DNA from 3 places in the Arthrobacter sp. TB 23 genome. Region 1 is predicted to be linked to each of the others. Evidence: riboswitches for the same ligand, from Rfam matches in the RefSeq annotation. Region 1 holds a riboswitch; each other region holds the start of a gene.

Region 1 (10,310 bases):
AGCAGGAGTCCCGCGCATGACCCTCACACCGACAGGCGAACTGATGGCTGCGGCCGCAGCCGCGGAAACCGGGATTGGCGCGTTCAACGTCATCCAGCTGGAAACCGCCGAGGCGCTGGTGGCCGGGGCCGAAGCGGCGGGGCTGCCCGTGATTCTCCAAATTTCCGAGAACTGCGTCAACTACCATCGCGGGCTGGAACCGATCGCTCTCGCCACCCTTGCCATCGCCCGCGCCGCCCTGGTGCCGGTCGCAGTGCATCTGGATCACGCTGAAGATCCTGAGCTGGCGTTCGCCGCGGTGGACCTGGGCTTCGGATCGGTGATGTACGACGGCGCCGCCCTGGACTTCGACGAGAATGTTGCCACCACCACTCGCGTGGCCACCTACGCCCGGGAACGCGGCGTGTATGTGGAAGCCGAACTCGGCAAGGTCGGCGGGAAGGACGGCGCTCACGCGCCGGGCGTCAGGACGGACCCGGGGGAGGCCGCCGCCTTTGTGGCGGCCACGGGTGTCGACGCGCTCGCCGTCGCCGTCGGCTCCTCCCACGCGATGACTCAGCGCAGCGCCGAACTGGACCTGGTCCTGATCGCGGCCCTGAACTCAGTGCTCGATGTGCCGCTGGTCCTGCACGGGTCGTCGGGGGTTTCTGACGACGTTATCGCTGCGGCGATCCGGGCCGGGATGACCAAAATCAATGTCTCCACGCACCTGAACAGCCTCTCTACCCGGGCCGTTCGCCTGTACCTGGACCACAATCCGACAATCGTCGACCCGCGGAAGTATATCGGGGCCGGGCGTGCTGCCATCGAATCGGAAACCGCACGCCTGCTCACCCTCTTCGCTACTGCCGGCCCGGTCGCTGCGGCAGCCACCATCAACGGGAACGGGCCAGCGGGATGAAACGCGCGGAACGGCTCAGCGCCATCCTTGACCTACTCTCCGAAGCCACCCAGGTGGAAGTCGACGAAATAGTCAGCAAGCTCAAAGTCTCTCCGGCCACCGCCCGGCGGGACCTGGACAGCCTCGCGGAGCAGCGGTTGCTGACCCGCACACACGGTGGGGCCACCATCGAAACCGTCGCCTACGATCTGCCCGGGCGCTACAACAAGGACGTCCACGCCGGGCAGAAGCGCGCGATCGCGCAGGCCGCAAGCGACCTCATCCCCAAGGGAGCGGTGATCGGGCTCTGCGGCGGGACCACCAGCACGGCAATCGCCTCGGCGCTCAGCAAACGCAGCGACCTGATGGAACCGTCAAACAAGCCAACGCTTACTGTCGTCACCAACGCCATCAACATTGCAGCCCAGCTCGCTGTCCGGCCCAACTTCAAAATCATGGTCACCGGTGGCATCGTCAACCCCCGCTCCTATGAACTGGTGGGTTCGTATGCTGACGCGGTGCTGCAGCGGGTGGCCCTCGACCTGGCGTTTGTCGGAGTCAACGGGCTGGACCCGGTCGTTGGGCCCACCATCAGCGACGAGGGTGAAGCCGCGGTCAACGCAATGGTCGCCAAACGCGCCGCCAAGGCCTACGTTGTCGCGGACTCGTCGAAGATCGGTACCCGATGCTTCGCGACCATGACCGGCTACACCTTCAGCAACCTGATCACCGACTCAGGAATCACCGCCGCTCAGCGGCGGTCGTTCGAAGAGCATGGGACCACCGTCATCGTCGCCCCGAAGCTGGGTGCCGACTAGCCCCAAGGATCGCCCACTAGGATGGCTGGCATGTCCACCGAGATACCCAAGGCGTCCACGACGTCGACGCCGGACGATGTCAACCGGTCGGCCCCCGTCCAACGTCGGCGGATCACCGCCGAGATAGCGATTGTGCTCGGACTTTCCCTCGGGCAATCGGCCGTCTACGCGGTGGTCAACCTGCTCGACAAGCTCAGCCAGGCGCCGCTCGCTGCGCAGACTACCCGGCTGAATCCGGTCCTGAATGACCGCCAGTACTTCGACCTCACCTACCAGCTGCTCGGCATCTTCTTCGCGCTGGTTCCGGTGTTCCTGGTGCTTTTCCTCCTGACGGAGCCGGGAAAGTCGGTGTTCCGCACCCTGGGATTCACTTTCAGCCGGCCACGGGTCGATTTCGGCCTGGGGTTCGGCCTGGCGATGGTCATTGGGGTCGGCACGCTCGGCGTCTATGCGGCGGGGCGTGCGCTGGGGATCACGACGGCAATCGAGCCCGCTGCGCTCGACGCCTACTGGTGGACCGTGCCCGTCCTGATTCTCTCGGCGCTGCGTCACGCAGTGGTCGAAGAGGTCATTGTGGTGGGATACCTGTTTCACCGGCTGAAGCAGCTGGGCTGGTCAATGCCGGTCATTATCATCACCAGTGCCCTGCTCCGGGGCAGCTACCACCTGTATCAGGGCTTCGGGCCGTTTATCGGCAATGTCCTGATGGGTCTGATCTTTGGATATGCCTACACCCGGACCAAACGGGTGATGCCCCTGGTCATCGCCCACGCCCTGCTCGATATCGCCGGGTTTGTAGGCTTCGCCCTCTTTGGATCGGCGATTGGTATCGGCGACTAGTCGCGTGGCAACTTGCCGGCCGGTCACACGAAAGGGTGCAGTTAGATTTCCACCAGGCCGTTGGCAGTCTGGAAGGTCACGGACATGATGCCGGGAGTGCCATTGGGTGCCACCCACTGCACAACAACCTCATCGAGCGGCTCGGTCGCCGGCGTGCCCAGCCATTCAGCAATCCGGTCGGGGGACCCTGCAATGGTCAGCGAATCGAGGCGCACTGTAGCGGGTCGGGCCTGTGAGGGGTGCAGGGCCTCAGTACCGTCGTCCCACCGCAACATATAGGGGACCTGGGGATCAGCGATCAGCCCCTTGATGCCAATCTGCTGCCAGGTGAGCTCCTGACCGTCAGGAAATTTGCGGTTGCCCGGGACGGCGCTACGACCGAGGCGTTCCTCGAAGGGGGCCAGATCATCCACAGCAACACACCAACCCATCCAGCCGCCGCCAGCCTCGGACCGGGCGCGAACCGCCTGGCCGAAGGGAGCTTTGTCGGAAGCCGGGTGGTTCAGCACCTCAACAACTTCGAGATATTGACCGTTCAGCATCGGGAAAATCATGTTCCTGGTGCCGAAGCGGGGATGCACACCACCCTTCACCGGGTCGACGCCGAGGGCATCGGCGATCCTCCCCGCAGTTGCTACGAGGCCGTCGGGTTCACAAGCATATGAGACATGGTCCAAGCGCATGGCCCTAGTTTGGCACTTTGTGATCTGTGTCTCGACTTAGGCTACCCTTACCGACGAAAAGGCGTCTCACGCCACCCCGGGCAGCCATCAGAACGATGATCAGCGCCGTGACCTGGAAGAAGCCACCCAGGTACACCGCATCGCCGAAGAGGAACGCCACCAGCTGGAGCACCAGGAGTTTGCTTCCGGGAAGCACCAGCAGCAGGGCCCCACCATTGATCACCCGGGGGAGAACCCGCTCAGCCGTACGGACGCGGGTCAACAGGGCCTTCTTCACCCGCATCACCAGTTCGAGCACCAGCTTCAGCAGCGCAGCGGTCAGCAACGCCAGGGTGAACGTCTCGGAAATCACCGCGGGAAACAGTTGAATGAACAGACCCAGGACGACGAGGTAGACAAAAACATCGACGAGATCGATTGGGCGGATCCGCATGGCGCAAGCTTATCGGGCTGCTGGGGGTAGATCAGGGTCTTTTTTGCCACGGACTTTCAGATACACGGACGTTCACATATTTGCGTCGAAGCTGCGTTTTCGGGTTATCTAGGAACAGGTCACGAGTGCCAGCACGGAGCGGAACACCCCGCTCCACCAAGCCCCGGCTTGCTGGACGGCAACCCTCCTTCGCGGTGGGGTGCCCCGGGTGACGACCAGGCGGCGGACAGGGTGTCCGGCGCAAGCGCGGATTCCGAGGTGGGCGATACCAGTGACAACTATTCACACCGCACAACAGGACCGGGCCCAGGTGACACCTGACGGCGTCGTCCGCTCACTCGGTCTGGGCCCCTTCACCTGTGAAACCGGGGGGCACCTGCCCGAGATTACGCTCGCCTATGAAACCTGGGGCACCCTCAACGACGATGGGTCCAATGCCGTCCTGATTCAGCATGCACTGACCGGCAGCTCCCATGTTGCCCGCGGCGATTCGACCGAAGACGGTTGGTGGGACCAGCTGGTGGGCCCCGGCAAAACCATCGACACCACCAGGTATTTTGTCGTATCCATCAATATGCTCGGCGGCTGCTATGGCTCCACCGGACCTGCGTCAGGGGACCCCGACGGCGTCCCCTGGGGCTCCCGATTCCCCTACCTCACGGTCAGGGATTCGGTCCGGGCTGAGGCCCTCCTGGCTGATGCGCTCGGAATCGATCGGTGGCATTCGGTGATCGGGGGGTCGCTCGGCGGCGCGAGGGCCCTGGAGTGGGCTCTGGTGTACCCGGAGCGGGTCGAACGGTGCGCAGTCATCGCCTGCACTGCCGCAAGCTCGGCAGAGCAGATTGCCTTCGCCCAGGCGCAGCTGCAGGCTATCCGGTTGGACCCGGGATTCGCCGCGGGGGACTACTACCCGGGCACAGGCCCGGTCGCCGGGCTCGGGCTGGCCCGGCGCATCGCCCACATCACCTACCGGTCCGAGCCGGAGCTGGAGCACCGCTTCGGTCGGGCGGCACAGGGTGCAGAGACACCCTTCGGCTCGTCGGACCCGGCAGCCCGGGGCAGATTTCAGGTGGAAAGCTACCTTGACCATCAAGCCAGCAAGCTGGTGGAACGGTTCGACGCCAACAGCTATCTGGTGCTGACCGAAGCACTTATGGGGCATGATGCCGGCCGGGACCGCGGTCCCCTGCACCTGGCGTTGCGGGATGCCACCGCCGAGTTCTTCATCGCAGCGGTTGACTCGGACCGGTTGTATTTCCCCAGCCAGTCCCACACCCTGGCACAGGCCTTGCCGGGGGAGGTGCCCGTCCACACGATCGTCTCACCGATCGGCCACGACGCCTTCCTGACCGAGATTCACCAGCTCGATCAACGCCTGCGGGAAGCCTTCTACACCGATCACTAGTGAATGACCGGGGCTTAGCCGCCGACGCCGGGGGGCATCCCGGGGCCAAAGATCGGAGCGGCATCGGGCCTTTTCGCCAGTACCCCGTCGCCCGAGGACTGGCGGCGGAGCCGGCGCAGCACCCAGGGGACGAAGTACACCTTCGCCCACACCAGGTCCTCCGTCCGCGCGGCGCGCCAGCTCTGATGGGGCAGCGGCTGCGGTTCGAGCGGCGTCAGGGAATGGGGTACCGCGAGGGTTTCCAGCACCATCATGGCAATGGTGTGATGACCCAGCGGGGAAAAGTGCAACCGGTCTCCATCCCACATCTGCGGGTTCACCAGCTGCCGGAGCGCCCACATGTCTGCGATCAGGGCGTCATGCCGGGCGGCGATGATCCTCAGGTTCTCGTTGAAAATTGCCGTCTTGGACCTGAAGTTGCCCAGCACCGAATCTCTCGCGTCGGGGCCAGCGAACAGGACCACCGTCGCCTGATCCGCGCTGAGCGCCTCAACGGCACCGTCCAGCCGGGCCGCCAGCTGGTCCGGGTCGCCACCCGGTCGGATCAGGTCGTTGCCGCCAGCCGAGATGGTGATCAGGTCCGGTTTCAAGGCCAAAGCCGGTGCAACCTGCTGGTCCACGATCTGGTGCAGCAGCCGGCCACGAACGGCGAGGTTGGCATACGCGAAATCCTCCCGGCTCCTGCTGAGTTCTTCAGCGACCCGGTCGGCCCACCCCCTGTTACCGCCCACGCTCTCGGGATTCGGGTCACCAATGCCCTCGGTGAATGAGTCACCGAGGGCAACATAGCGGGTCCACGGATGCGGGATACTGTTCGCCACGCTGCTCTCTGGCATGCTGTCGTGAGGATCGGCCGGGGTGTCGGGCGTCAGGTACAGGTTCCGGTTCATCCTTCTATCCTGTTACAGACCGATACTGAACGCGACCCTCCGCGCGTGAAAGACTAGGTCAATGACTCTTTCGGAATCACCCCACCTGCCAGCCGCCGATCACGCCACCGCGCCTGCCTGGGATCCCGTGGTCCTGTGGTCGCGCCCCGCGGCGGAACGCGAGGGTACCGCCCTGCTCGTCATGTTCCACGGACATCTTGCCAATGAGGAAGACCTCATGGGCTTAGTCGACCATCTGCCGCCCAACCTCACGGTCGCCTCCGTACGGGCCCCCCACGCGATGGGGCCAGGGTTTACCTGGTTCCCCCTCACCCAGGACACCGGATACTCGGTGGATCTGGTGACTGACACCGTCGCCAAGGTAGCCGGCTGGCTCGACTCGGTGAAAGCCGGGCATACCAGCGTGTCCCTGCTCGGCTTCTCCATGGGAATGGCCGTCGCCACCACTCTGCTGCGTCACCGCCCCCGCGACTTCACCGCCGTCGTCGGGCTCTCAGGGTTTGTGGTGCCAGCCGAGGGCAGCCAGTTCTTCAATGACGACGACGCCGCAGCGCACCCGGTGCCGCTCTTCTGGGGGCGCGATCAGGAGGATCCGGTGATCACTCCCGACCGGATTGAATTCACTCACCGCTGGGCTGTCGCACACACGAACCTCACCAAGGTGCTGTATGCGGGCATCGCCCACAGCATCAGCATGCGTGAGCTTGCCCACGTCAAGGAATTCCTCGAGCTGACAGTTTTCGGGATTGAACCGCAGCCTAACCGCCGTTAGCGGTCTCACGGGTGATAGTGACCGAGGCGCCATTCACGGTTACCACGTCGCCTGGATGGAGCTGCGCGCCGCGGCGCTCCTCGATGGCCCCGTTGACTTTCACGAGGCCGTTATCCACCAGCTCCTTGGCCTGTGCGCCGTCCTCAGCCAGATTGGATAGCTTCAGCAGCTGACCCAGCCGGATCATGTCATCAGTAATGGGGATGGTGTGGCCGACGGTCGGGTCGCTTTCTGGGGATTGGTTCATGGCTCCATTCTGCCCGACCCTGCCGGTCTCAGCGGCATGGCTCCGAATCTCTTGATCCGTTCGACTGGTCCCAGGGCACGGGCCAGCCTGCCATAGGATCAATGGGTGTCACACCACCCCCGGCTTCCCCTGTTCCTCGGCCTGCTGCTCGCCGTCTCAGCCGGCGTGGCAATTCCCCTGCAGGGGAGAATCAACGGCGCCCTCGGAACACACCTCAACGATGGGGTTGCCGCAGCGCTGGTCAGCTTCAGCACCGGCCTCGTCCTGATGGTGATCATCACCCTCGTGCTGCCGCGGGGGCGGGCCGGTTTCCGGCAGATACTTCCCTCGGTGCGGGAGCGGCGGTTCCCGCCCATCTATCTTGCCGCTGGCACCATCGGCGCGTTCTTTGTCTTCTCCCAGTCCCTGACCATCGGTGTTCTGGGGGTGGCGCTCTTCACGGTAGCGGCAGTGATGGGCCAGACCCTCAGCGGCCTGCTCGCCGACCGTGCAGGCATCGGGCCGGCAGGGAAACGACCGCTGACCGTGATGCGATTAATTGGCACGGCGCTCGCCGTCGCTGCCGTGGTCTGGGCGGTGTCACCCCGGTTCGGTGCCACCGGCGACCTCAGCAGCTGGCTGATACCGGTGCTGCTGCCGATCCTGGCCGGATTCCTCATCAGCTTCCAACAGGCCATGAATGGCACCGCGTCGGTTCACTATGGGACCCCAATCATCGCCACCCTGATCAATTTCATCTCCGGGGCGTCGGTCCTGCTGCTCGCCTGGCTGATCAAAATTCTCATCGCCGGGCCGGGCGCGGCCCTGCCCGCCGAGTGGTGGTATTACCTCGGCGGTCCGCTGGGATGCGTCTTCATCGGGCTGGGAGCGGTGCTGGTCCGGAGCCTCGGCGTCCTGCTCACCGGTCTGGGGATGATCGCAGGCCAGCTGGTCGGTTCCCTGGCCCTCGACCTGGTCTTCCCGACCCCGGGCACCGTGGTGGAACTCGCCACCGTGGCGGGCCCCATCCTCACCCTCATCGCCATTGTGCTGACCACCTTGCCCTGGCCGAGACGGGCGCTCCGGGTACGCTGATCAGCCGACCCCAGATGCCTTGACCTGGGCAGTTGACCCGGGTAGTTGACCGGAGCAGCCGATACACCCCGGCAGCCGATACGCCTCGGTAGGCTAAGGTTGTACCTTCGATTCGAGCAGGCACCCAGCCCCTGTTTTGGAACCCCTCACCGGGACCATTCACCGGAACCAGGAGCTGAACCTCAGCCCTGCCGGACACCACCACGGACCGCACCCAGCGGCCTGTAGAAATGGAGAACCACCTTGGCCAAGAACCAGTCCGCACTCGACCCCATCATTTCCCTCGCGAAGCGCCGCGGGTTTGTCTTCCAGGCGGGGGAAATCTACGGCGGATCACGGTCAGCCTGGGACTATGGTCCCCTCGGCGCCGAGTTGAAGGAAAACATCAAACGCCAGTGGTGGCAGTCAGTGGTTCGCGGGCGCGACGACGTCGTCGGCCTGGATTCCTCCGTGATCCTCCCGCGCAAGGTCTGGGAGGCATCCGGCCACGTCGAGGTGTTCAGCGACCCCCTGGTGGAATGCCTCAGCTGCCACAAGCGGTACCGGGCCGACCACCTCGAGGAAGAATATGAGGAAAAGAAGGGCCGCGCCGCCGAAAACGGGCTCAAGGACATTGCCTGCGCCAACTGTGGCACCCGCGGGGAATGGACGGAACCGCAGGAGTTCTCGGGACTGCTGAAAACCTTCCTGGGCCCCGTCGCCAACGAGGAAGGCATGCACTACCTGCGGCCGGAAACCGCCCAGGGCATTTTCGTGAACTTCAACAACGTCCTCAACACCTCCCGCAAGAAGCCACCCTTCGGCATCGGCCAGATCGGCAAGAGCTTCCGCAACGAAATCACCCCGGGCAACTTCATCTTCCGCACCCGCGAGTTCGAGCAGATGGAGATGGAATTCTTCGTCGAGCCCGGCACTGATGACGAGTGGCACGAGTACTGGATCAAGAACCGCCTCGACTGGTACACGGACCTGGGCATCAAGCCGGACAACCTGCGGCTGTTCGTGCACCCGCTGGAGAAGCTCAGCCACTACTCCAAGGGCACCACCGACATTGAGTACCGGTTCGGGTTCCAGGGTTCGGAGTGGGGCGAGCTGGAGGGCATTGCGAACCGCACCGACTTTGACCTGTCCACCCACTCGAAGCACTCCGGTACCGACCTGAGCTACTTCAACCAGGGCACCAACGAGCGGTACACACCGTACGTGATCGAACCCGCCGCTGGCCTGACCCGGTCCTTCATGGCCTTCCTGGTGGATTCCTACACCGAGGACGAGGCCCCCAACTCCAAGGGTGGCGTCGACAAGCGCACCGTCCTGAAGCTGGACCCACGCCTCGCGCCGGTCAAGGCTGCCGTGCTGCCCTTGAGCCGCAACGAGGATCTGTCGCCGAAGGCGAAGGATCTTGCCGCGCAGTTGCGCCGGAACTGGAACATCGACTTCGACGACGCCGGCGCCATCGGCCGTCGCTACCGTCGCCAGGATGAGATCGGCACCCCGTTCTGCATCACCGTGGATTTCGAGACCCTGGACGACCAGGCCGTCACCATCCGGGAACGCGACACCATGGCCCAGGAACGCGTTTCCCTCGACAAGGTTGAGGGTTACCTGGCCGCCCGACTGATCGGCTCCTGATGGTGCTGAACTACCGTGAATGGCGCGACGGCGACGACCTTGAGCTGATCCAGCTCTGGGGCGGACCCGAGAACGCGCAGGTCGAGCAGGCCAGGGCACTGTTCCGTCCGTCATCGAACACCCCGTGGCTGCGCTGCATTGTGGCCGAAGACGTGGTGGGAACCGGTACAGCGGGAGACGGTACGGGCGTTCCGGTCGCCGCAGCGTATGTCTTTGAACCGAAGCTCCACAACCAGCGGCTGTGGGCCTACATTGAGGTCGCGGCGGACCACCGCCGCACCGGGGTGGGGTCCACGCTGCTGGCGATGCTGCGTCATGAGGCGGGCGGGTCGCCGTCGGGCGCCACCCAGTTGCGGGCGAAGGTGATTCCCGGCAGCACTGGCGCGGATTTCGCCACGGCCTCAGGGTTCGGGCAGATCCAGCGGTCGCGGATCGTCAAGGTGGAGCCCGGTGCGCTGTCGCTGCCGGTCTTCGACGACGCTGGTGGCCCGCAGCTGGACGAAGCGGCGACCGGATCGGTTGAGCTGACCACCGCCGTCGCCGCCTGGTACAACTCGGTGCACGCGTGGGATCCGGCGGACATGACCCTGGGCCAGGCCCAGCAGTATCTTCTTGCCGACTCCACCGGGGCCGGGG
Region 2 (10,310 bases), on a different contig from region 1:
TGGGCACTATCTTCCGAAAGCGGGGGAGCGCCGTCGGCCGGCTGTCCGGACTCCACCGTGGGAGATTGGTCCCTGAGGAAAAACGCTCCGAGGGAACCGGCGAGGGTCGCGAAAACCGCCACAGAGTAGATGGCCAGCAGCACCTGGAGTGCGCGGGCGAAATGGTCTGTCGGAGTGATCCCGGTACCGGTAATTGTTGCCATCGAGGCTTCGAACAAGGCGTCGGTGTAGGACTCGTGGGACCCGGTGGCATAGAGCAATTGGCTAGCGGCAAGAATCACTACCGCTGTCACTGCCGCAAGCCAGCCGATCCTGCCGGAAAGCAGTCTGCCAGCGGATCTGGAGCCTCGCACGCTGGCAGAGAGGATTCCGCCGAACCGCGCGAAGCGAGCCGCCCGCAACATCCTGAACGCCTGCAGCGCCCTAAAAAATCTGAGGAACGGGACAAGCAGGAAAACTACCTGCCACCAGTTCTTCCGCCAGAACGCGGCACTGAAACTGGCGATGTAGGCTCGCAACAGAAACTCACCCACGAAAATTACCCAGAACAGCCAGCCGACAATACTGAACACCAGGACAAGCGTCGGATCCTCAGCCAGCACCTGTCCGAGCACTATGAACAGGAAAATGATGCCCAGGATGCCCATCGGTTTGTCGAGCCGCCGCGCCAGTTCTTCGGCCGATCGCAGGCGTACCCCAAGCGGTGAGTCGGAGCCTACTCCGTCATGGGGGCTGGTCATGGCGTACCGGCACCTGGCCAATTGGTGACTTCGTCGAGCGCGGATCCGCTACCGATTTTGTCCGTAGGAATGACACTGAGGGTGCCGTTGGTTTCGAGTATCACAGCCGCAATGTCAGATAGGTCTCCTGAGCCAGCGGTGCGAATTGCCTGACGTACCTCGGATTCCGTCAGACGGTTTCTGCGCAGTTCGTCAGCCTGCAGTTGCCCTCCAAGGACCAGGGCAACCGGCTTGGCCGTGACCAACGAACGTATTCGGGGCCAACGTGCCGACATAGCGGCGACCACCAACTGAAGCGACGCCAGTAGCACCAGTGCAGTCAGTCCCTGGGCGAAGGAGACCTCAGCACTGAGCAGGATGGTGGCAAGTGTAGATCCCAGGGCAACGGTGACGATGAAGTCAAAAGCATTGAGCTGGCTAAGGGTACGTTTGCCCGACGCCCGCAGGAGCACCACCAGCGCGGCATATGATACCGATCCAATGATGAGTACTCGGATAATCTGATCCCACGATTCAAACCACATGTAGAGATCGTTTCATACGGCTCGTGCCATCGCAGCAGGCTAGCGGTAGGGGACGTGGGGTTTGTTCGATCCCAGTGAAGAACCCGCCTCGAGAGGACCACCCATGACCAATGAGAAACGCTATTCACTCGTCGATCCGGCGTCACCAGCTTTCGGTGTCGCGTCAACCGCCGTCATGGGCGCCGTCACGCTCGTCGATCCTTCCAGGCTGGACGGACAGCAGCGCCGCGTCATGCGGGTGGTCTCGGCCGTAGTGTCGGGGCTCTACGTTGGCGTTACGATCGGCGGCAAGCGGCTACCGCTCAGGGCTCTGGCCGGGGTCGTTACAGGAGCTGCCACGCTTCGTTTCGCTGACACCACTGAGGCTATCGATTTGCGACTGGAGAACAAGCTGCGCCAGGTCGGGATCCAGCACCCGCGACGATGGATTGCCGCCGGTACGGCAGCGTTCATCGCCGCCGGATTCGTTGGTGATCGTGCTGCAGCCAGAAGGGGGGAGTTCCTGGCCATGCTCGAGGATCAGTCCGAACAGGTACGGCCGCTGGACAGCAAAGTTCGAAAACTGGTGAGGGGCATCCTCAGCGCCAGCGAGGAAAGAGGGGCTCAGGAACTCCGCGCCCAGCTGGATGCCGCCGAGGAGGTCTACTGGGACGACGAGTTCACAGGCACCGCATACTTCAAGGTCCCGGAAGGGTTGCCCCGCGCTGTGCCACACAACCAGGTATATCCGGTGCGGGCCCGCTTCATTGGGCCGGACGGCGCATCACATCAGGTGCTCGTACAAGTCCTCGACGGCATGATTGACCACATCACAGCAGAGGTAACGAACCAGGAAGGCGGCGATCATGTCGAAGGCCTCCTTGAAGGGTGGCCGGACGCCGCCGAGGTGGTCTATGTCCTGGATAGCACCGACGGGACGAGCACAACGATCGGCTAAGGCCGGCTCCTATCTGTCGAGCTACGACGGCGCCGGGGTCACAGGTCCGCCCGGGTTGCTCGCCATTGGGGATCACGTGGCGGAGTCGATCTACCTCTTGCATAAGCGACTTCGGAGTGTTTAGCTTCGAGTGCGGCGCGTCCGGGCTTGGGGCCGAGATTGAGATTATTCCAGCAGGGTCGGTGGAATTGCTGAAGCCCCGCAAGAATCGCTGAACCGAGGACAGAATGCATGCGAAGCGAAACAGCGCGACCACCCTGCTCGCACTTGCCCTCCTGATGGCAGGGGCGGGCTGCTCCGTCAGCCCGGGATATTCCAGCGTCCTCACTGATGGGGGCACCGACGAAATGTGCTTCGTGGATGTGCCGCCAAGCGAGGGGAAAACCCTCGTCGGTGAGATAATCACCAACAACGGAGATCAGCCGGTCACCGTCACGGAAGTGAAGCTGCTGGATGCTCAGGACATGGTGGTGGAGGACGCCTACATTATTCCGATGCAGTCAGGCCCAGGCACTACCCTCGGCGTGAGCTCGACGCTAACAAAGGACCCTGAGGTTCAAGCCATACTGGACCGGGCCGAACCGGCTGAGGGCTACGTCATCGGCCCAGGGGAGCAGGTTAATGTGGTGACCGCAGTATCAATCGCCGCAGGTGTCCGCCAGGGAACTGCATCGGGAATTGAGGTGCGCTCTGAGCAGTGGCCGGACACCAACGTCTCTGACGCGCGAATCAAAATGACCATGACGAAAGACTCGTGTTTCTGACCACCAGCTATCCGTTAGTTGACATAATGTAGATTATCGGCGTTTGTGTGAAGAGTTCAGCAGCGGATCCGGGAACTCCCTTTACCGCCAACCTGACGGAAGATTATGAACTACTGACGATCACCAACTCGTTGCCTTCTGGGTCGGCGACCAGCCAGTGATCCTCGGATTCGTCAAGGAGCCTGCCACCAGCAGCGACGCTGGTGGCGAGGCGCGTCTGCGCAAGGTCCGGCGGCACGTCAAGCTCGACGTGTAGGCGGTTGCGCTGGCGACGGCGATCGGTTTCGGAAGCGTCGATCTCCTGGAATACCAACACGGGGTTCAGCTGCAGCGGATCCTGGATGTCGCTGACCCCGGCCCGCTGGTCGCGGGTGTATCCGAGTGCGGCGACCCAGAACGCACGAACCGCCTCGACGTCGGCGGCGTCGAAGAAGAGTTGGAGGAAGCGTGGCAGCCCGTGATCCGCAGTGGCTCCGAGTTCGCGTGCCACGGTCTGCAGTCCCCCAGCGAGGTGGGCGAAATCGGGGTCGAGACCGTCGGCGGCGCCCTCCCACTGGTCCTTGCCGCTGTCGAAGATCACCAGCCCGGGGCGTAAATCGATGAGCAGCGGGAAGCCCGTGTTATCGGCCAGGGCCGCTGCTGCGGTGGTCAGGTCTCGCTGCTGGGTCGATGAGGTGGTGCGGTAGCACGCCATCGCGCTGAACACCGTCTGCCAGTCGGCTGTGCCGATTCCCCCGCCGAGCGCCGCGCCAGGCACCAGGTCTACCTCGTTGCCGTCGGGGTCGGTGTGACGGACTTCGAACGGTCCTGAGGCGGGACCAAGATCCGCCCGCTCGACCTCCGCAGGCGGCCGCACCACGTCCAGATGGATGCGGTTTCGCAACGGCCGCGGCTCGGTCGACTGCCGGATCCGTAGCGCGGGGTCGCGCCGCAACGGATCCGCCAGACCGCCGTTGTCAGCAGGCGCGTAGTCGAGCACGCGTTGCCAGAATGCCCTCACCCCAGACGGATTCGGGGATTCGACGACGACGCTCAGTTGCTGCAGCACGGCAGGGTTCGCCGTTAGCCCAAGATCCTGCGCAGCCGCCGATACTGTCTCGGCGTGGCGGTCCGAGTCGAGGCGCACTCGGACGCCGGTCCTGCGCAGATCGGTCCCGACCCCGGGTGTCAACTCCAGGATGCGTCCGGCCAGCGCCGCCCCGACGGTCAGCGAACGCGCGTCGAACCATGCCGTCGCAACGTTATCGATCACCCGCCACTCCGTGCTGATCTCTCTCATACCGAAATGTATACCCACCTGCACCGGCCTGCCAATGCTGAATGTTGCGTCGGAAGTCGTACAGATCAGGACTTTCTTGATCGCCCCATCATTATGCGATTAGATCGCCGTAGTCCGCAGGGTATCGCTCCCCCGGACTGAACAACCATCCAGAGCGGCTGAGAGACCTGGCTCGTTGAAGCCGCAGCAACCACCCCTCGGGGCCGGTGCTACTGCCAGGACCGATGGAGAAAGTTTTATCCCCCGTTGGTGTCGACCCCATTCCTGGCGGTCAGATGCTTCAGCGTGCGTGGGTAGGGCACCTCGATCACGACTGAGAGGATCGACATGATTTCCCGCACCGTCTCACACCACAACGTCCTACCGCCCAACCCCGGTCCACGCCGGCGGTCCCTGCGGGTAGCGGCGCTCATCGGCCTTACGGCAGTGGCGCTCACCGCCTGCGGTTCGACCGCCACTACCGCTCCGGGTGAAAATGTGGCCAGTGGACAGCCGGTCGAGGGCGGCACCCTGGTATATGCCGAGGTGACCCCCATCAATAACTGGCAGACCCAGTCCGCGAGGTTCTATGAAAAGTCCAATGTCCTCAACAGCGTCCTGGACCGCCTGACGTATTTCGACGCCGACCAGGGTGAGATTGTCCCCTGGATAGCCTCCGAGTTCTCCGCCAACGCAGACGCAACCGAGTTCACCTTCACCATTCGACCCGATGTGACGTTCAGTGATGGCACCCCGGTAGACGCCGAGGCAGTCAAACTGAACCTCGACGCCCAGGGCTTTGGGATTGAGGCGGCCCAGATTCAACCGAACGTGGACTTCGCCGGGTACGAGTCGGCCGAGGTGATCGGTGCTGATCAGGTGCTGGTGACGCTGTCCTCCCCCAACGCGAACTTCCTGCGGGCCACCACCTCGGTCACCGCCGGGTTGGTGTCCCCCGCAACACTTGAGCTGGATGCGGCAGGGCAATCAGCCATCTCCCAGATATCCGGGTCCGGACCCTTCACCTTCGAGTCCGAGAAGCCTGATGAGGAAGTAGTACTGGCCAAGCGCCCGGACTACGCCTGGGCGCCGGAAACCGCTGACAACCAGGGTGACGCGTACCTCGACAAGGTCGTCGTCAAATACCTGCCGGAGGTCGCCCATCGTGCTGGGGCGGTCCAGTCGGGGCAGGTCGACCTGGTGAGGGGCCTCCAGCCGGTGGATGAGGAAACCCTTGCTGCGACCGGTAATCAGGTTCTCCCGGCGAAGGGCGTGGACCTGACAGTGAACATGGCCGCGGTCCGGGTCGGCAGCGGGAAGCTGGCCGACGAGAACGTCCGCCGGGCCCTGCAGATTGGTATTGACCGGCAAAGTCTCAAGGACACCGTCCTGTCCGACAGCTACGAACTGGCTGCCTCGGTCCTGAACCACCGGGCACCCGGCTTCACCGACCTGTCCGAAGAACTCGAATACCAGCCCGAGGAAGCACGGCAGCTGCTCGACGAGGCGGGCTGGAAAGTCGGGGCCGACGGCATCCGGGCCAAAGACGGAATAGCACTCGAGGTGACCGTCACTAGTTCCAACAATTCGGTTGTCATCAAACCGGCCTTCGAGCTGATTGAACAGCAGTGGCGTGAGATTGGTGTCAAGCTCAACAACCGCGCCGGCGACAACACCTTTCTCGCCTCAGCAATGCCTGACCCAGCGGTGGAGTTTTTCGGCACCCGACAGTTCATCTACGGCGGTCTCGGCCCGATCTTCGAGCCGGAAAACAACACCATGACGCACACCAGCGACGAAGACCTCAACGCTATCTTCGCGGCCGAGCGTGCGGCAACCTCACTCGAAGAGCGCGATGAGCTGCTGGCCGACGAACAGTATGCGTTGGTGGTGGATAAGGCCTACTCCCTGGTGCTCTGGGACGAGGTCCAGGTTTACGGTGCCCACAGCGGGACCCAGATTGAATTCACGTCCGGCACCGCCCCGGTATTCCAGGGTGCCTGGAAAACCGGCGGGTAGCGTTCATGATCCGCTATCTCTTGCAACGGATAGGTCAGGCCCTGTTGGTGGTGTGGCTCGCCTACACTGCGGTTTTTCTCGCCGTACAGCTTCTGCCCAGCGATCCGGTAACAATTTTCCTGACCGCCGACTCAGCGGTCGATCAATCAGCGATCGACGCCATGAAGAGTCAGTACGGCTATGACCAGCCATTGCTGACGCAATACCTGAACCAGCTGGTGGGGCTCTTCTCCGGTGATTTCGGGTACTCGCTGGCTTCCGGACAGTCAGTGTGGGACCGGATCAGTGGGGTCGCCGGGTCGACCGTCGCCCTGGCCGGCGCCGCCTTCATCACTGCGGTACTCATCGCCGTTTCCCTTGTCGGCGCCGCGACACTCACCCGTTCGACGGTGATCCGTCGGGTTTTAGTGAACGTGCCTCCCCTGTTCGCGGCCATTCCAGCATTCTGGCTCGGTCTTGTGCTGCTCGATCTGCTCTCCATCCGCTGGGGAGTCATGTCGTTGTTCCCCGATGGTTCCTTTCTGTCCCTCGCCGTCCCGGTACTGGTACTGGCCACTGTCGTGTCCGCTCCCCTGGCCCAGGTGCTGCTCAAGAGCATCAACCACGTCTATGACCAGCCCTTCATAGATGTGCTCCGGGCGAAGGGTGCCTCACGGTCCTGGATCTTCTTCCGCCACGCGCTGAAGAACGCTGCGGGTCCCGCCCTGACAATCATGGGCATCACGGTTGGAACGCTTTTCGCCGGGTCGGTGATCACTGAAACCGTCTTCGCCCGCTCGGGTCTCGGGTCAGTGGTCCTGACGGCAGTCACCACCCAGGATGTGCCGTTGGTGCAGGGACTGGTGCTCCTGACGGCTTCGATCTTTGTGGTGGTCAACCTGGCAGTTGACCTCCTGTATCCGCTCCTTGATCCCCGCATCCTCACCAGCAGTCGAGATGGCGCCCCCCGGGCCCTTGCTGCTTGATGACCTCCCTTCGATAAAGGTTTCCCTGTGCCAACCACCAATAATCTCCCCCCTCCAGTACTGACTGCAGATCCAGGCCCAGGCAGGAACGGCGATCCCGGCCTCGGGGCGGCGGTGCCCGAGACCGCTCCTGTGCCGTCAGCCCGACGACGGCGCGGACCGCTTCGTAGCCCGTCCCTCTGGTTGACGGCGGCGCCCCTGACCGTCGTCGCCGCCTGGGCGCTCGCTCCCGACCTGTTCACCTCGTTCTCCCCACTCGACGGGGTGCCGGGCGACAACTTTCGTGCACCCGACGCTGACCACATTTTCGGCACCGATCATCTCGGCCGGGACGTCTTCACCCGGGTGGTGTTCGGTACGCGTCAGACCCTCCTCACCGCCGGGCTCGCGGTCCTCATCGGTCTGGTGGTGGGCACGCTCGTCGGGATCATTGCCGCAACCGCGGGACGGGCCGCCGACACCACAGCGATGCGGCTGGTGGACGTGCTGCTGGCCGTGCCCGGCTTTCTCATCTCGCTCGTCATAGTCACCGCCTTCTCCCCCGGGCCAATTTCGCTGGGCGTCGGCATCGGCATCGCCTCGGTCGCCTCCTTCGCCCGAGTGGTCCGATCAGAGGTGTTGAGGGTGCGCAATCTTGACTTCATCGAGGCTTCATTCCTCAACGGTGGAACCTTTTGGTCAGTCATTACCCGCCACCTCCTGCCGAATGCCAGCGGACCCGTCCTCGCGTTGCTGGCGGTTGACCTGGGTGCGGCGATCCTCGCCATCTCCGGGTTAGGCTTCCTCGGCTTTGGCGCCCCACCACCCACCCCGGAATGGGGCCTACTGATCGCCGAAGGACGGCAATATCTCGGGACCGCCTGGTGGTTGACCACGCTGCCTGGCCTCGTCATTGTCCTGACGGTCCTTTTACTGGCGACCCTGGGCCGACAGCTACTCAAAACCTTCCGAATCTAGTCAGGAGCATCCAGTGGACGTTACCCACGCACGACCCAGCCCCAACCCCGCCGTAAAAATGGCACAAACTCCTCGCTGGACCGACGAATCACTGCTGACCATCCAGGGACTGCGGATCGAATATGGTCGCGGAACTGAGGCGAAGACCGCCGTCGACGGCGTGGACCTCACCATCCGCCGCGGTGAGATTGTGGCACTGGTCGGTGAATCAGGCTCGGGCAAATCCACCCTGGCCAAATCGATCATCGGATTACTCCCGGCAGCTGCGCAGCGGACCGCGGGGTCCATTTCCCTGGGAGACCTCGCACTCACTGACGCACGAGAGAGGGACCTGGAAAAAATTCGGGGGGTACGGATCTCACTGGTACCGCAGGACCCCGGAGCCTCGCTCGATCCCGTCAAAACGATCGGTTCCCAGCTGTCCGAGGTCTTCCGGCTGCACTCCGGCGGTCCCCGGCAATCCCGTGAGTCGATCCGGTCTGAGGTCATCCGGTTACTCGATCTGGTGGGGATTGACCGGCCTGAGGAACGGCTGAAACAGTACCCGCACCAGTTATCAGGGGGCCTGAAACAGCGTGTTCTCATCGCGATTGCCTTCAGCCTCCGGCCGGAGCTGCTCATTGCTGACGAACCGACATCGGCTCTTGACGTGACCGTCCAGGCGAAGATTCTCGAGGTTTTTGAGCGTCTGGCTACCGAATTTGGCACGGCAGTCATTTTTGTGACCCACGACCTGGCGGTAGCCACCGACCACGCCGTGCGGATTGTCGTGATGCGGCAAGGCCGCATCCTCGAGGACCGGCTGGTGGCTGACATTCTTGCGGCGCCGGCGAACGAGTACACGGTCCGGCTGCTGGAGGAGGCCGCTCCCCACCTCAGCCCTGCGGTGGCCAGAGCCATCTCCACCACAGCGCCCGGTGCAACGGCGGCCATCGAAGTAAGAGGCCTGATCCGGGACTTTGACAGGGCGGGCGAGCAGCACCGGGCCGTCGACGGCGTGTCCTTCAGCGTTGCCCAGGGCACCACCTTCGCCCTGGTGGGAGAATCGGGATCCGGAAAATCGACCACTGCCCGCATGATTCTCCGGCTGCTCGATCCAGGGGCCGGACAGATCCTCATCCACGGACAGGACGTCACCTCCGCTTCCCGACAGCAGAAGAGAGAATTGTGGAAACACCTGCAACTGGTTTATCAGAACCCCGATTCCGCGCTCGATCCTCGCTTACCTATCCGCGACATCATCGGCGAGCCCCTCCGGAACTACCGGATCGGCTCCAGGACAACCCGTGCCAAACGAGTGGCCGAACTCCTGGACCAGGTGAATATCCCGTCGAGCCTCGCGGGCAAACGTCCGCTTGAACTCTCCGGTGGTCAGCGCCAGCGCGTCGCAATTGCGCGTGCGCTCGCGCTCGGGGCGCACACCTTGGTGCTGGATGAGGCACTGTCAGCCCTCGACGTCCTGACACAGGCCCAGATCCTCGACCTACTGGCAGACCTGCAACAAGAACTCGGACTGACTTACCTCTTCATTTCCCATGACCTTCACGTGGTTGAACGAATCTCGTCGGCCGTTGGCGTCATGCACCGGGGGAAACTCGTCGAAACGGGCCCAACTAATGAGGTCTTCGGCAATCCCACCAGTGATTACACCCAACTGCTGCTCAACTCCAACCCGGGCCACCGGCTTCGCGCCCACGCCTCCACTCGCAGCGGCATTGCCGCCCTCGCAACCACGTAAGGACAACTCCATGACCACCACCACCAGCGCCCAGCACAGCGGACCCCAGCCGGACGTACCGCAGCCGTACGCACCACAGCACAGTACGGCCACCGGAGAGGCCAGATACGAGGAACTCGCCGCGCGTTTCCGGCCCGTGTTCCAGCGCATCGCCGACGGCGCCCTCGCCCGTGAAGCGGACCGGACCCTGCCCTTCGCCCAGGTGGGGTGGCTCAGGGACGCAGGATTCACCACCCTTCGGGTGCCCGCCCGGTTCGGCGGCAATCCGGTGAGCCATGAACACCTCTTCCGGCTCGTCACTGAACTGGCAGAGGCGGACTCGAATGTCTCCCACCTGTTGCGCTCCCATTTTTCGTTTGTCGAAACGGCCGCGCTGCAGTCCGCAGAGTTTCAGGACCGTTGGTTCCC
Region 3 (10,310 bases), on a different contig from region 1:
GGCCCACGCCGTCGGGATCAAGGCGGTAGCCGAGGGCGTCGAAACCGAGGGGCAGCGTGAGGCCCTGATCGGGCTCGCCTGCGACCTGGCCCAGGGATATCACTACGCCCGGCCACTTCCAGCCGACGAACTGGCGTCATGGTTCGCGATGGAATCCCCTGACCGGACGCCGGTCAGCCCCGGTGCCGCAGCCCTCTAGCTGCGGCACCACCTGCCTTAGAGGTTGATCGTGATGTCGGCTTCCTCGCGGAGGCTGGATATCAGGGACTCCGCTGCGGCGGATTCCTTCTGGGTCTGGAGCTGCTCCTCGAGAGCTGGCCGTGCTTCCTCGAACGGGGGAACCTCGGTCTCTTCGCCGCTCTGGGCGCTCTGCTCTTCCTGCTGGGCCACTGCCTCGTCGTAGGCGGTGGTGAGCTCCTCCTCGGAGGGTGCGGAGTCCCCGGCCTCTTCCTGGATGAGCTGTTCCACCTGGACCTGGGTGGCGAGCTGGTCGTTGACTGTCGCCTCGTCCATGCCCTGCTCGGCGAGCGCTGCGTAGAACTCCTCGGCCGAACCAAGCTGGTTGGCTGCTACGAGCTCATCGAGTGCTGCGGTAGTTGCTTCGTCGCTTGCCTCAATTCCGCGTTCGTCAGCTTCCTGAACCAGCAGTTCGGTGCCGATCATTCCCTCGATGGTCTGGGTTTTGAGCTCATCCTGGTCGACAGCTTCCCCGGACATCTGAGACTGGATTGCGGCCTGCTCGTACTGGGCGGTGTAGACCGATTCGAAGTCCGCCTTCAGGATTTCGGTGCCGTTGACCAGCGCCACGACGTCAGGCACGCCTTCCAGATCGGCGTCGGCAACTTCGGGGGCCGCTTCGGGCGCTGCGCTCTCATTGGCGGGGGCCTGCGACGTCTCGGATCCCGACTCGCTGCCGTCTTCGGGGGTGCCGCATGCGGACACCACCGAGATAATTCCGGCCAAGGCAATACTCAGTAAAAACTTCTTCCGCACAATATTCTCCTGCCAGATAGATAACCAACCTGCGAAGGTATCAGTCCTCTATGAGCGTTAGCTGGGCGTCACCGTTCCACGGCGGGGTCGCACTGTCCGGGTTCGCACTGTCCGGGTCGCACTGTCGGGACTGGGCCCGGACTACCAGCCCCAGGTGCCGGGGGCGCCTTTGAAAGGCCCGACGATGCGGCTGGTGATCCAGCCGCCGTAGAAGTCGCCCTCCTGCGCCGTGACCACTTCACCGTCAATAAAACAGCGGTCCATTGCTCCCGGATAAATCGCCACCCGGGTTTGCAGCGCCTCGAAGCCGGGGGTGGGGGTTGGGTAGGTCCACCCGGCGCGGGGTGCGCGGTGCTGCCCGCTGACGACGTCGTAATACGCTGCCATCCCCTTGTACTCACACAACGATGAGCCCTCCACCCGAGCCAGGGCGCCGGCGACGAAGTCGTCCATCGGAACGTAGTACACCGGGGGGTGGCTGGTTTCCAGGACCCGGACCGAATCGGTGCTGTCGGCGATCACCATACCGCCGAACTCAATCATCACCCGCTCGGTGGTGGGCTCCAGCCGTGGCGGTCGCGGGTAGTCCCACACTGATTCCTGGCCGGGGCCGGGGACGATAGGTTGCAGTGTCATAACCCAACAATAAGACGTTCAGGCATTCGGTAGGCTGTGAGGGCACCTATTTCATGACTGAAAGCGGCGACGATGAAGATCAGCGTTGGGCAGTTCCGACCGGGCGGTAGCGTCTCGGACAACCTCAAGACCATGCGTGGGCTTGCCGAACAAGCGCGTTCCGAAGGGTCCGAGCTGATCGTCTTCCCCGAGGAATCCATGTTCTCCATCGGGAAGGTGGAGGGTTCGCTGGCGGCTGCCGTCGACGAAAACTGGTCGACCTTCGTGCAGCAGCTGTCCTTCATCGCCGTCGAGCTCGGCATCGCTATTGTTGCTGGCGGGTATGAGGGGAGCGGCGAGGACCGCCCCTACAACACGCTGGTCCTGGTGGATGCCACGGGGAAGATTGTTGACACCTACCGCAAACTTCACCTCTACGACGCTTTCAGCTATCAGGAGTCCACCCGGATCAAACCCGGAGACGGCGGCATCAAGGTGGTTACGATCGGTGACCTGTCAGTGGGGCTCATGACCTGCTACGACATCCGCTTCCCGGAACAGGCACGTGCGCTCGCTGACCGCGGGGCGGATCTGATCCTGGTGCCGGCCGCCTGGTTCAAGGGCGATCACAAGGTGGATCATTGGGAAACCCTGCTGAAGGCCCGCGCCATCGAGAACACCGTCTGGATCGCGGCAGCCGGGACCTCGAGCGGGCATACCATCGGGCACTCGGCGATCCTCGACCCCATGGGAATCCCGCAGGTCTTCCTCACCGACGAGGAAGAGGGAGTGGTCACCACCAACGTGTCACGCCGACGGATCGCCGACGTCCGCGAGTTCCTGCCCGTGCTCAAGAACCGCCGATTCGCGCGCAACGAGGAAATCGTCGAGTCCCACTAGCCCAGCCACCCTGCCCCCAACCAACGGGATCGAGTCAACCGAAATAGCCACTTTTCGGGGCGATTCCTGTTGACTCGATGGGGGTGTGGGATGGGGCTAGATGATGGGTGGGGCTAGGCGGTAACCTGCCGCTTCGACGAGATCACTCCGGTGTTGAAGCCAGCCAGGTTGAGTCCACCGTGGAATCGCGCGTGCTCAATCTTGATGCAGCGGTCCATTACCACGTTCAGGCCCGCCTCCTCGGCGTCGTGCGCAACGTCCTCATGCCAGGACCCCAACTGCAGCCACAGCGTTTTCGCGCCAACAGCCTTCGTCTCCTCAAGGACACTGGGCAGATCATCGTGCTTTCGGAACACGTCGACGATGTCGGGGACCTCCGGTAGGTCGGCCAGGGACGCGTAGACGGGCTGCCCCAGAATCTCCTTCGCCACCGGGTTCACGAAGTACAAGCGATAGGGCGACGACGACTGCAGGTAGGTGGCCACGAAGTACGACGCGCGGGACGGCTTATCCGATGCCCCAATGATCGCCACCGACTTGGCGTGACGCAGGAGCGAGAGTCGTTCAGGGGCGGACGGGCCCTCCCAGGTCCGTGCCGTTTCCAGATCGGCGCTCATGCGGTGGCTCCCTCGTGCGGAGTAGGTGTTGAGCCCTGCGGAGTTGCAGTGGCAAGGTCCAGTGCCTGGTCGATGTCCCACAGGATATCGTCCAGGTCCTCGAGTCCGATCGAAATCCTGACCAGGTCCTCGGGGATGCCGGCCGTGACCAGCTGCTCGGCGGACAGCTGCTGGTGCGTGGTCGAGCCGGGGTGGATGACCAGGGTGCGGGCATCGCCCACGTTGGCCAGGTGTGAGGCCAGCTGCAGCGACTCAATAAACTTCTGCCCTGCCGCCCTACCACCTTTCACCCCGAAACTGAAGACCGACCCGGGCCCCTGCGGCAGGTACTTGGCGGCCCGCTCGAAATGCCGGTGCGAGGGGAGGCCCGCGAAGTTCACGTACTCCACCCGCGGGTCGTTCTCCAGCCACTCGGCGACCGCCTGGGCGTTGGACAGGTGTTCGTCCATCCGCTGGGCCAGGGTTTCCACGCCCTGCAGCAGCTGGAAGGCCGACATGGGGGAGAGGGACGGCCCGATGTCCCGCAGCTGCTCGGTGCGCAGCTTGGTCAGGAAGCCGTACTCGCCGAAGTTGGCCCACCATTGGATATTGCCGTAGGACGGGACCGGCTCGGTCATGGTGGGGAACCGGCCGTTACCCCAGTTGAAGGTTCCGGCCTCGACGACGACGCCGCCCAGGGTGGTCCCGTGCCCGCCGATGAACTTGGTGGCGGAGTGGATCACAATGTCGGCGCCGTGCTCGATGGGCCGGATCAGGTAGGGGGTGCTCAGGGTGGAATCGATGATCAGCGGCACACCGGCGTCGTGGGCGATCTTCGCTAGCCCCTGGATGTCGGCGATTTCACCCGAGGGGTTCGCGATCACCTCCGCGTAGACGGCCTTCGTGTTGTCCTGGATGGCCGCAGCATAGTCAGCGGGATCCGTGCCGGGGACGAAGGTGGTGTCAATGCCGAACCGGCGCAGGGTCACATCGAGTTGGGTGACCGTGCCGCCGTAGAGCTGCGACGCGGCGACAATATGATCCCCGGCCTGGCAGAGGGCCGCGAACGTGATGAATTCGGCGCTCATGCCCGACGCCGTCGCGACCGCCCCGATGCCACCCTCCAGGGACGCGATCCGCTCCTCGAACGCGGCGACCGTAGGGTTGCCGATCCGCGAATAAATGTTGCCGTACTTTTGGAGCGCGAAGAGGTTGGCGGCGTCGTTCGTGTCCTTGAACACGAACGAGGTCGTCTGGTAGATGGGTACCGCTCGGGCGCCGTGGGCCGAGTCGGGGGTGCCACCCGCGTGAAGAGCGCGTGTACGGAAACCGAAGCTGCGATCAGCCATCAGACACCTGCCTTAATCTGGTTGTCAACATTGAAATCTAGGCCCTCTTTACGGGCGAGGTCCGCTTCGAGTTCGCGGACGATGGGGAGGATGTCTTTGCCGAAGGCTTCGACCTCCTCCTGGAAGTGGAGGTAGCAGGTCAGCATCAGGTTCACCCCGATTTTCTTGTACTCGACGATCCGCTCGGCGATCTGCTCGGGGGTGCCGATCAGCTGGGTCTTGAAGCCGTCGTTGTACTGGATCAGGTCCTCGAAGGACGAGTCCGCCCACATGCCCTTGCCGTCCTTGGTCGAGGCCCCGGCTTCCTGCACTGCGCCCCGGAACCCCTCCACCGCCGGTTTGTGGGCCTTGGCCACGATCTCGCGGAGCGTCTCGCGGGCTTCCTTCTCGGTATCGCGGGCAATCACAAAACCGTTGAGCCCGAACCGGGGGTGGCGGCCGACGTCGGCCGCTGAGGCCTGCACGCCGGCGATATTCTCCTTGAATCCCTCGAGGTCCTTGCCGTTGGAAAAGTACCAGTCGGCCACCCGGCCAGCAGTGGCCTGCGCCGCCGTCGAGTTGCCGCCGAAGAAGATTTCCGGGTGTGGACGCCCGGGCACGTCGACGGGCGGCGGGTTGAGGGTGAAATCGGTGATGTTGTAATATTTGCCGGCCTGGGAGAAGTTCTGCTCTGTCCAGAGGCCGCGGAGGATCCTGATGAACTCTTCGGTGCGGACGTAGCGCTCGTCGTGCTCCAGCCACGGCAGCCCGAACCCGGTGAACTCACTCTTCAGCCAGCCGGACACAATGTTCACCGCCGCCCGACCACCGGAGATGTGGTCAGCGGTGATGATGAACTTCGCCAGGACTCCGGGCTGCCACATACCGGGGTGGACGGCGGCGATCACCTTCAGCTTTTCGGTCGCACCGAGCAGCGCCAGGGAGAACGACGTCGCCTCATGCTGCTTGTCGGCGCCGTACGACGCCGCATACCGGGTTTGCGAGAGGGCGTACTCGAAGCCGGCGTCCTCCGCGATGCGGGCCAGCTTCTTGTTGTACTCGAAGTCCCAGCTGGTGCGCTGCTCAATGGTGGAGACCACCAGGCCGCCGCTCACATTGGGCACCCAGTACGCGAACTTCAGGGGTTGGGAAAGGTCAATAGCCATAGTGGTCCTCCATCGTGCCTGGCATTAGCACCCTAATGTCACTGCCGTGGGCAGTGGCCAGGGTTGCTGCGGTGTCAATGAGCCAGATCTCTCAACCGCTCGGGATGGTCCCCACCAGTGTGACAGTCCTCTCACGGTCGACCAACATTGTTGCTCTCCGTTGCGGGTTGTCCCTCCGGTGGGGTTTACAGGCGGGGTCACGGTGACGCCCTTGCGGCCAGTGCGGCAGCGATGCCGGGCACGCACGCCTCGTTCTGCAGGGAAGTGGTGTCACCCAGCGTTGTGTTCTCGAACAGTTGCGTCAGGAGTCGGCGCATGATCTTGCCGGACCGGGTCTTCGGGACGTCCGCGACGACGACGACGGCGGCCGGCTTGGCGATCGGCCCGATCACCGCCGCGACGTGGTCCCGCAAGACCCGGCTCACCTCCTCCGCCGCGTGCGCGCCGGCCCCGTGGGACGCAGCCAGCACCACGAAGGCGGCAATCGCATGGCCGGTCCGCGGATCGGAGACCGGACAGACGCCGGCCTCGACCACCCACGGGTGAGCAACCAGGGCCGATTCAATCTCGATGGTCGAGAGCCGGTGGCCTGACACGTTGAGCACATCGTCGACCCGGCCGAGGATCCAGGTGTCGCCGTCGTCGTCGTTCCTGGCCCCATCACCGGCCAGGAACCAGCCCTGGGCGGCGAACTTTCGCCAGTAGGAATCCAGGTAGCGCTGCGGGTCGCCCCAGACGGTGCGCGCCATCGCCGGTCCGGTGCGGTCCACGACGATCAGGCCCTGCTCACCGGTGGGTACCGGGTTTCCGGCGTCGTCGACAATCCGGGTGCTCACGCCGGGGAGGGCGCGGGAGGCAGAACCGGGCTTGAACGAGGGGTCAGTGGGGCGGGGAGAGAGGATGGTGGCGCCGGTTTCTGACTGCCACCAGGTGTCGACGACCGGTGCGGTGCCAGCCCCGAGGTGCTCCCTGAACCAGCGCCAGGCCTCGGGGTTGGTGGCCTCACCGACGGTGCCGAGGAGACGGATCGAGGACAGGTCGTAGCTGGCAGGCACGCCGTCCGGGAACCAGCCCATCAGCGACCGGATCAGGGTGGGGGCCGTGTAATAGCTGGTCACCTTGTAACGCTGGATGATCTCGAAGTGCCGCCCCGGATGTGGGGTGTTGGGGGTGCCCTCGAAGATCACCTGGGTGGCGCCGTTGGAGAGCGGACCGTAGATCTCGTAGGTATGGGCGGTCACCCAGGCAAGGTCGGCGGTGCACCAGTGGACGTCCTGGTCCCGCTGCGACGGATCGGGGTTGCTGAACAGGTAGTCGAAACTCCACGACGCCTGGGTCAGGTACCCACCGGAGGTGTGCACCAGGCCTTTGGGCTTACCCGTGGTGCCGGAGGTGTACATGATGAACAGGGGAGTCTCGGCGTCGAACGCCTCGGCAGCGTGATGCGGGGCCGCGGCGCCGACTGCGTCATGCCACCAGACGTCCCGGCCCTCGGTCCACTCGATGTCGCTGCCGGTCCGGCGGATCACCAGAACATGTTCGATGCTGTTGGAACCGGACACGGCCTGATCGGCGTTGGTCTTGACCGGCACCGCTGCGCCGCGCCGGTACTGCCCGTCAGTTGTGACCAACAGTTTGGCGCCGGTGTCCTCAACCCGGAAGCGTAAGGCTTCAGCAGAGAATCCGCCGAACACCAGTGAGTGCACCGCCCCGATTCGCGCGCACGCCAGGGTGACCACAATCGTTTCCACGAGCACGGGTAGGTAGATCACCACGCGGTCGCCCTTGCCGATCCCGAGGTTCAGCAAGGCGTTGGCTGCGCGTGACACCTCCTCCTGCAGGTCCGAGTAGGTGACCGTTCGCTGGTCCCCGGGCTCACCCTCGAAATGCAGTGCGACCTTGCTGCCCAGCCCGGCATCCACGTGCCGATCCACGCAGTTGTGGGCCACGTTGAGGCGGCCCCCCGCGAACCACTCGATCGCCGGGACGGTGAGCTGCCCGTCGGCGCCACCCGATACCGGCCGGGCTGGCTGAAAGCTGTGCGCCGTGGTCCATTCGGCAGCCCAGTCCAGCCGGCGCGCCTGCTGTTCCCAGAACGCCAGGCGGTCCGTCTCGGTCAGGGGGTCGGCCTCCTGAAGGCTCACGCCCATCGCCGGACCGCCCACTTCTCGGCGATCCCCAGGAGGGCATCGGTGGTTTTGCCGATGATCGCCAACAGGATGATCGCCAGGAAGATCCTGTCCACCCGTCCGTTGTTTTGTGAATCACTCAACAGATATCCGAGCCCCAGCGAGGAGGCAATCAGTTCAGCCGCGACCAGGAACAGCCACGCCTGGGCGAGGCCCAACCGGAGACCGGAGAACACTGATGGAATCACGGCCGGGAGTTGCACCGTGGTCAGCAGTTTGAAGCCCTTCAACCCGAACGCCCGGCCGGCCTCCACCAGGTTCCGGTCCACGTGCCGTAGCGCGAGGTACACGGTGGTGAAGACGGGGAAGAAGGCGCCAATGAGGATCAGCGTGATCTTTGAATCCTCGCCGATCTTCATCCACAGGATGAGCAGCGGCACCCAGGCCAGGGACGGGACAGCACGCAAGGCGCCGATGGTGGGAGCGAGCAGCGCGTCCGCGATCCGGGACAGCCCGACGAGTGAGCCGATCGCGAGGCCCAGGGCGGCGCCGAAGGTGAAGCCCAGCAGTACCCGTTGGGTGGAGATGCCGATGTGGGTCCACAGCTCGCCGCGCTGGATCAGTTCGACTGCCGCATTGAGCACCGCCGCGGGCGGCGGCACCTGGACGGCGCTGAACAGGCCGGTGACGGAGTTCAGCTGCCAGACGGTGATGATCAGCCCGGGCAGGATCAGCCCGAGGAGCAGACGCACCCAGCCACGCCGCAGCGGGCCGGTCTGGGACCATCCATGTGCCGGTCCGCCCCGTTCGGGCGGCGGCTGGGTGGCGTCTGCCGTTGCCACGGTGGAGCCGGAGGCTTCCAGGGAAGTCTGGCTCACGCCCGTGACGCTGTTCCCGGTCACGTACGGATTCCCGATGTGGGTCATGAGGAGGCCTCAATCGCCGTGGGATCCGCGTTGCGTACCAGGGAGTCTTCAAAGAGGGTGTCGAGCGCTTCGTCAACCTGTTCCTGGCTGGAGACGTCACCGGATTCGACGAACACCGGACCGATCTTCTCCAGCACAGCCCGCTGCGCGTCACCCGGGATGGGGTCAACGTCCAGGTTGGTGCGGTCGATGATGACCGCGTTGGCGATTTCGACGTCGATCCCTGCCACCTCGGCGAGGATCTTGGCCGTCTCTTCGGGGTTCTCGATGGCCCATTCGCGGGCCTTCTCGTAGGCGTTTACGACGGTCTGGGCCAGCTCGGGACTCTCCGCCAGGAAGTCTTCGGTGGCGTTGAGGAAGCCGTAGGTGTTGAAGTCGATGTCCCTGAAGAACAGGGTGGCCCCATCCTGTTCGGCCGAGGCCATGATCGGGTCGAGGCCCGACCAGGCGTCCACCGATCCGTTGGCGAGGGCGGCCCGGCCGTCGGCGTGCTGCAGGTTCTGCACCGTGACCTCGGAGGGATCGACGCCGCCGGCCTCGAGCGCCTGCAGAAGGAAGAAGTAGGGGTCGGTGCCCTTCGTGGCGGCGATCGATTTGCCCCGCAGGTCCTCGATCTCCTGGATGTCCGAGTCAGCGTTCGTGACCAGCGCCGACCATTCCGGCTGGGAGTAGATGTCGATCGTCTTGATCGGGGAGCCGTTGGATCGGGCGAGCAAGGCAGCGGAACCGGCGGTGGAACCCACGTCGATGGCTCCGGCGCGCAACGCCTCGTTCGCCTTGTTGGACCCGGCGGACTGGATCCAGTTGACGGTGACGTTTTCATCCGCCAACTCGTCCTCCAGCCACCCCTGTTCCTTGATCACCAGGGACAGCGGGTTGTAGGTGGCGAAGTCAATGTTCAGTTCGCCGCCCGCGGGGGCGGCCGCGCCGTCGGCGTCCTCACCGGCCATGCATCCCGTCAAGGCGAGGGAGGCGACGGCGGCCAGTGACGCGGCGCCCAGAAAGGTGCGGCGGGGGTGGGGTGCTGGTTGGCGGTTCATGAGTGTCCTTCGGTGAGACGGGTCGTCTGAGACGAGTTGGGTGAGACGAACAAAAGGGTGGGTACGGTGTGACACAGCGCGCAGGCCGTGCAGGGGTGGGTGAAAAGAGAAACCCGGAGGGCAGGGGAAGGTGCGGCCTAGTGGCCGGTGACTCCCAGGGAGGCGAGCAAGGAGCTGCGCATTCGGCCGAGGTCGGCCGCGTTGCGGTCGCGGGGGCGGTCGCCGGGGACGGTGAGAACCTCGGTGATGGTGGCGCCCGGCAGGTTGCCGTCGGTGCCCAGGACGATGATGCGGTCTGCCAGTTGCAGCGCCTCGTCGACGTCGTGAGTGACCAGTAGCACGGTGGTGGGTTGGGCTCGGTGGATGTCGAGCAGGAGATCCTGCATCTTGATCCGGGTGAGAGCATCAAGGGCGCCGAACGGCTCGTCGAGGAGGAGTACGCCGGGGTTGCGGGCCAGGGCACGTGCCAATGAGGCTCGCTGTGCCATTCCGCCGGAGACTTCCCGCGGACGGTGCTTGGCGAACGAAGCAAGCTCGACCAGTTGCAGCAGCTCGGCTACTTTGGCTTTACCCACGCTGGCACTCGACGCCTTGGGCAGACCAATGGCGACGTTGGC

Evidence for each region. A riboswitch is a leader RNA that binds a small molecule or an ion and turns the genes downstream of it on or off. The one in region 1 is predicted to bind S-adenosylmethionine.
Region 2: linked by a shared signal. The riboswitch ahead of B384_RS0108725 (ABC transporter substrate-binding protein) and the one ahead of metX (homoserine O-acetyltransferase MetX) in region 1 are both predicted to bind S-adenosylmethionine.
Region 3: linked by a shared signal. The riboswitch ahead of sfnG (dimethylsulfone monooxygenase SfnG) and the one ahead of metX (homoserine O-acetyltransferase MetX) in region 1 are both predicted to bind S-adenosylmethionine.

Annotation. Positions count from the first base shown of each region.
Region 1 covers NZ_ALPM01000089.1:67,609-77,918, reverse strand. Annotated here, with positions in the region: gene B384_RS0113055 (1-phosphofructokinase family hexose kinase) at 1-20, shown strand, start outside; gene B384_RS0113050 (class II fructose-bisphosphate aldolase) at 17-901, shown strand; gene B384_RS0113045 (DeoR/GlpR family DNA-binding transcription regulator) at 898-1,698, shown strand; gene B384_RS0113040 (CPBP family intramembrane glutamic endopeptidase) at 1,729-2,538, shown strand; gene B384_RS0113035 (VOC family protein) at 2,580-3,221, opposite strand; gene B384_RS0113030 (hypothetical protein) at 3,226-3,654, opposite strand; SAM riboswitch class IV at 3,772-3,907, shown strand; gene metX (homoserine O-acetyltransferase MetX) at 3,926-5,059, shown strand; gene B384_RS0113020 (SGNH/GDSL hydrolase family protein) at 5,074-5,895, opposite strand; gene B384_RS0113015 (alpha/beta hydrolase) at 6,011-6,721, shown strand; gene B384_RS0113010 (RNA-binding S4 domain-containing protein) at 6,708-6,968, opposite strand; gene B384_RS0113005 (DMT family transporter) at 7,074-8,042, shown strand; gene B384_RS0113000 (glycine--tRNA ligase) at 8,286-9,674, shown strand; gene B384_RS0112995 (hypothetical protein) at 9,674-10,310, shown strand, end outside.
Region 2 covers NZ_ALPM01000063.1:57,681-67,990, reverse strand. Annotated here, with positions in the region: gene B384_RS18380 (hypothetical protein) at 1-740, opposite strand, end outside; gene B384_RS0108750 (DUF421 domain-containing protein) at 737-1,264, opposite strand; gene B384_RS0108745 (hypothetical protein) at 1,368-2,201, shown strand; gene B384_RS0108740 (hypothetical protein) at 2,429-2,965, shown strand; gene B384_RS0108735 (VOC family protein) at 3,069-4,244, opposite strand; SAM riboswitch class I at 4,387-4,475, shown strand; gene B384_RS0108725 (ABC transporter substrate-binding protein) at 4,572-6,242, shown strand; gene B384_RS0108720 (ABC transporter permease) at 6,248-7,207, shown strand; gene B384_RS0108715 (ABC transporter permease subunit) at 7,391-8,164, shown strand; gene B384_RS0108710 (dipeptide ABC transporter ATP-binding protein) at 8,223-9,902, shown strand; gene B384_RS0108705 (acyl-CoA dehydrogenase family protein) at 9,913-10,310, shown strand, end outside.
Region 3 covers NZ_ALPM01000077.1:14,239-24,548, reverse strand. Annotated here, with positions in the region: gene B384_RS0111615 (EAL domain-containing protein) at 1-199, shown strand, start outside; gene B384_RS0111610 (SurA N-terminal domain-containing protein) at 217-993, opposite strand; gene B384_RS0111605 (DUF427 domain-containing protein) at 1,135-1,629, opposite strand; gene B384_RS0111600 (carbon-nitrogen hydrolase family protein) at 1,702-2,508, shown strand; gene B384_RS0111595 (CoA-binding protein) at 2,622-3,125, opposite strand; gene B384_RS0111590 (O-acetylhomoserine aminocarboxypropyltransferase/cysteine synthase family protein) at 3,122-4,453, opposite strand; gene sfnG (dimethylsulfone monooxygenase SfnG) at 4,453-5,598, opposite strand; SAM riboswitch class I at 5,605-5,709, opposite strand; gene acs (acetate--CoA ligase) at 5,796-7,748, opposite strand; gene B384_RS0111575 (ABC transporter permease) at 7,739-8,653, opposite strand; gene B384_RS0111570 (aliphatic sulfonate ABC transporter substrate-binding protein) at 8,650-9,693, opposite strand; gene B384_RS0111565 (ABC transporter ATP-binding protein) at 9,831-10,310, opposite strand, start outside.